DNA from 2 places in the Pseudoalteromonas sp. NSLLW218 genome. Region 1 is predicted to be linked to the other one. Evidence: riboswitches for the same ligand, from Rfam matches in the RefSeq annotation. Region 1 holds a riboswitch; the other holds the start of a gene.
What was found. Region 1 has a riboswitch for lysine ahead of lysC (lysine-sensitive aspartokinase 3). Riboswitches for the same ligand answer to the same signal wherever they lie in the genome.
Positions count from the first base shown of each region.

Region 2: it holds a riboswitch for lysine, as region 1 does, so the genes downstream of both, dapA (4-hydroxy-tetrahydrodipicolinate synthase) here and lysC (lysine-sensitive aspartokinase 3) in region 1, are expected to answer to the same signal.

Region 1 is NZ_JADYWO010000011.1:111,699-114,104, reverse strand. It holds gene lysC (lysine-sensitive aspartokinase 3) at 1-1,330, opposite strand, end outside; lysine riboswitch at 1,406-1,578, opposite strand; gene nhaD (sodium:proton antiporter NhaD) at 1,688-2,406, opposite strand, start outside.
Region 2 is NZ_JADYWO010000010.1:53,536-55,941, forward strand. It holds gene I6E80_RS15700 (2,3,4,5-tetrahydropyridine-2,6-dicarboxylate N-succinyltransferase) at 1-112, opposite strand, end outside; gene dapA (4-hydroxy-tetrahydrodipicolinate synthase) at 128-1,012, opposite strand; lysine riboswitch at 1,142-1,342, opposite strand; gene I6E80_RS15710 (DNA-3-methyladenine glycosylase I) at 1,535-2,230, shown strand; gene I6E80_RS15715 (YdiU family protein) at 2,242-2,406, shown strand, end outside.

The sequences.
Region 1 (2,406 bases):
CTAAAAAGCACAGGTTGTGCTTACTAGCACCGTGGCAAATTAATCGAATGTTAAAGTCTTTTAGTACACTCATTAAGTTCATTTCGTGTTGGCGTAATTGAATCTCAGAGCCAATAAGTGCTACCAGTGTTAAATTGTTTTCTACCGACACATGGCAAAACTCTGCAAGCTTATCTAGGCATTCTTGGTCAAGCTCTGGACGCGAGGCGTTTTGCGCGTTATCAAGCGTTATAGCTACGCTGATTTCTGATGTGGTTACCAAATCTACCGATATATTGTATTCACTTAATAGTGTAAATACGCGTGCTAAAAAGCCACTAGCGAGTAGCATTTCTGGGCTTTTAAGCGTAAGCAATATTTGGTTTTTACGTTGCGTTACTGCGCGTATGCCTGGTTGCTGCGATTTTTCGCGCTCAATCCATGTACCGCCACGCTCTGGCTCGCGGCTAGAACCTACAAACACGTTAATGTGGCTACGGCTGGCTGGTAAAATAGTCGCGGGGTGCAATACTTTTGCGCCAAAGGTCGCCATTTCGGCGGCTTCGTCAAAGCTTAAACGTGCAATAGGCGTCGCTTTTGCACACAAACGCGGGTCGGTGCTAAAAATGCCCACTACGTCGGTCCAAATATGCACGCTTTTAGCGTTAATTGCTTCAGCTAAAAGTGCAGCGCTATAGTCAGAACCACCACGTCCAAGCGTTGTTGTTTGGCCGTATTCGTCACTGCCAATAAAGCCCTGAGTAACAATTACTTGCTCATCTAATAACGGGATTAAGAATTCTTTAGCGGCTTGCGCTGTGGCCGCAACATTAGGCGTTGCTTTGCCAAATTGGCTGTCGGTTTTAAGCACCTTGCGCACATCAAAGCGATCGGCGTTTAAGCCATTTAAACGCAGCACCTGAGCAAACAAATACGACGATAAACGCTCACCAAAGCTAAGTAGCTCATCGTGTTGCTGATCGGTTGTTAGTGACTCTTGAGCCAATGTTTGAAATGCTTTTAGGGTTTCGTTAAAGCCAACCGCTAAATCGGCATCAAGCGATAACTCATCTAAAATAGTTTGTTGAATAGTAAGCACGCCGTTTATGTGTTCTTGGCGCTCACTTGGGGTAATACTTGATTTACACAGTGCAACTAAATGGTTAGTTACGCCGGCACTAGCGCTCACGGCAACAATACGTACGCTTTTATCTGCAACAATAATTTCGCTACAGCGACTCATCGCTTCAAAGTTTGCAACACTGGTTCCGCCAAATTTGGCAACGATGTAATCTGATTTTGCGCTTAACTCTATTTTAGGCACTGTTTGTGGCACTGATTGGGTAGTCATTTAGTCTCCTTTCGCGGTATCCAAACCGCAATAAAACAAGAAGAACTTGGCAAAGGAATGCTTGAAGATAAGTCCACTGCCAGAAGCTCTCCACCTATATTGGTGACAGTTTTGAGGATTCAGCCCCATAAACCGAAAAACAATGACGACGTACCATTATTTTCCTCGGCGAGTACTTCCCTCCTTAATGATCATTGGCTTTCGTCGCCTAACATTAAGTACCTAAGTATCGCACCTCTTCTGAATGCTTTATTAACCAGTGGCTAATAAAACAAAACCCCGCTAAGTAGCGGGGCTTTGAAAGTTATCGTTTAGACGTCTAGCTGTCAAGCGTTTTAATAATTAATAACACTTAAATTAGATAAAACTGCCCATGTAATACGAGCCTGCATAACCTACGGTGTAGCAAATTAATAAATGCAGTGATAAACGCAAGTAGCTCATAAAGGTAAGCGCTTTAACTTTGCTCATGGCAATAATGCCCGCAGCCGACCCAATGATAAGCATTGAACCGCCCACGCCCGTGGCATACGTAAACGACAACCAATGTTGTTGGCTCATTACTATATCGGCTTTTAATAAAGCAGCAGTAAGCGGTACGTTATCGACCCCTGCTGATAATATGCCCATTAAGTAGTTTGCGTATTCAGGTGCCATTACCGTATATAGGTCGGTAAATTTACTCAACATACCAATTTCTTTAAGTGCGCCTACAAGTAAAAGTACACCTACGAAAAACAATAACGTGTCGTATTCTATATCGCGAACAAAATCGATTATGTCTTTGTTAATGTCTTTTTTGCGCATTAAAAATTGCGCTACTAAAAACATGACTGATAAGCCAAACAAAAAGGTGAGTAAAGGCGGTACGCTGTAAATTACACTCAGCGTAAGTGTGCTAATTACAGTAGATAAAAATATAACAGCAATGGTAATGTCGGTTTTTTCAATGCGGGTTTTACCTGCACCAGCAAACTCAACACGCCCTTTCATACCGATAGACAGGAGCGCGGCTAGTAACATAACGCTTGTAAGTGCTGGCGCTATAAGCAGTAATAAATGAGCTATGGTTACTT
Region 2 (2,406 bases), on a different contig from region 1:
CTAAAATGCCTTTTTTTACTTCTACGTTAGCTTGCCATTGGCCGCTTTCGTTTTGTGATGCTGCGCGTACTGCGCCCGATTCTAAATTATTTAATAGTTCTAACCAGCTCATTATAAAAACCTGTATTTAATGCCAAGATAAAATGGTGTTGTTTGCAGTTGTGATGCAATCGGTTTGAGTTAACTCAAGGTGTGTTAAAGGTGGACGAAGTTGCGGGCTGCTTAAGCGGCCTTGCAAATGCATCAATACCTTTACGGGAATGGGGTTTGCGACAGCAAATAGGCTATTAATGGCACTAGTCCACTGAGCAAATAAATTAGGATGTTGACCACTTAAACTGCGTTTAACAAACTCGTGAGTTTGTGCGGGCCATGCGTTTGCAGCTACCGACACTAACCCTTTTGCACCTGCTTGTGCAAAATAAGGCATTAGCGCATCGTCGCCACTAAAAATAGCTAAATTAGGCGCAGCTTGGCGGTAAGCTTCAAACTGAGCAATGCTGCCGCTCGCTTCTTTTAACGCCCATAAATTTTTATTATTTTGTAAGTTTTGAATTGTTGCCGTTGGGATGCTAACAGCACTACGCCCCGGTACGTTATAAAGCATACACGGGTGAGCACTTGCATTAAGTAGGCTTTCAAACCAATGAGTTTGGCCTATAGCGCCGGGCTTTGCATAAAGGGGTGAGCCAAGTAAAAAGCTATGAATGGGTAGTGTATTACAATAGTTAACCCACTCAATTTGTTGCTTTAAGTTACTACCGCCCACAGCAACCATTAATGGTACCGCTGGTTTTAGCTGGCATACGTATTCAACAATGGCTTGCTGCTCTTCTTGCGTTAGCGCCAAGCCTTCGCCCGTACTACCAAGTAGTAGAATACCGTTATGTGCCGCTTCTTGCTCGCTAACCAGCTTAGTTAACGTGTTGTAGTCAACATCGCCGTGTTGATCAAATGGCGTAACAAGCGCGGTCCACAATGAGTAGTCGTTTAAATTGAAGTTGTTGATCATCTCTCACGAACTTATAAGTTATTCGAAGAGTTAAAAAGCTTTATGGAAGGAGCCGCATTAACGTCGTTCGAACTAATAATTCGAAGAGCGAATGGGCTTAAAATAATAGGGCGCACGGCCTTAATATTTAAGACCAGAAGCTCTCCACCAAACTAATAAGCTGCTTGTTATAAACAGCTATTGGTGACAGTCGCTAGGGTTCAACCTAGTCGCCCGAAATAAACACTTCGCAAAAGTGATTACTTCTCGGCGTTAATTCCCCTCACGTATGCTCACTGGAGTTTGCGCTCCTAACATACACTACCTGAATAACGCACCTCTTCTAGCCCTTTGCACCTGTTTGTAGAGTAAAAACTTACAAACCGCTGCAATTTAAATAGGGTAATTACGGCGATTAAAGCATTTTAGCCGTCTAGGTGTCAAGCTACTAAATACATATTCATTCATCCATAATGGGAGTGGTTACGTATTGGGTGCTTTTCTCGTACACTAGCAATATAAGTAGTGAGGTATTTAATTAGTATGGAAAAATTTAGCGATATTTATAAGCGAGCGGTAGAGCGAAAAGGCTCTGAAAAGATGCTTAAGTTATTACTTGCAAAACCGCTATCTAAAAAACAACTAAGCACGTTAAGTGACGACGATTGGCTTGAAGAATTTACTCGAAAAGTATTTCAAAGCGGCTTTTATTGGTCAGTAATTAATAATAAGTGGCCGGGCTTTAGAGAGGTTTTTTGGGATTTTAGTGTTGATAAATTATTAATGATGCCACCCGATATGCTGGAACAAAAAGCAACGGATGAGCGAATTGTTCGTAACTATAAAAAAGTAAAAACAATTACCGAAAATGCTTACATGATCCACGAAATAGCACAAGAACATGGTAGTTTTAGCCAGTTTGTCGCTAATTGGCCAACAGACGATATTATTGGTTTATGGGCGTATTTAAAAAAGCATGGTTCGCGTTTAGGCGGAAATACAGGACCTTATGCGCTACGAGCACTTGGTAAAGATACTTTTTTACTATCACGCGATGTAGAGAATTATTTGCGTGCTCATAAAATTATAGACGGCGGCTTACAAACCAAAAAATCACTGAGTGCAGCCCAAGCCTTTTTTAATGAAATGCAAAAGCAAAGTGGTTTAAGTATGCAAGAGCTAAGCTTAATTGTGGCCTATGGTGTAGGTGATAACCGCGTGGGTATAAGTCAGCAATAATAGGAATTACCATGAAATTAGTGCCAAGATACACAGATATTGCGGAAAACTTCGCGATTGAAGATTTCCCTGCAAGTGTTGCCTCCCCTCAGTTATTGCTGTGGAACGAGAGCTTAGCAAAACAGTTTAATATTAATGTCGCTGATGATTTACGTGCTAATACTTTTAGCGGTAAT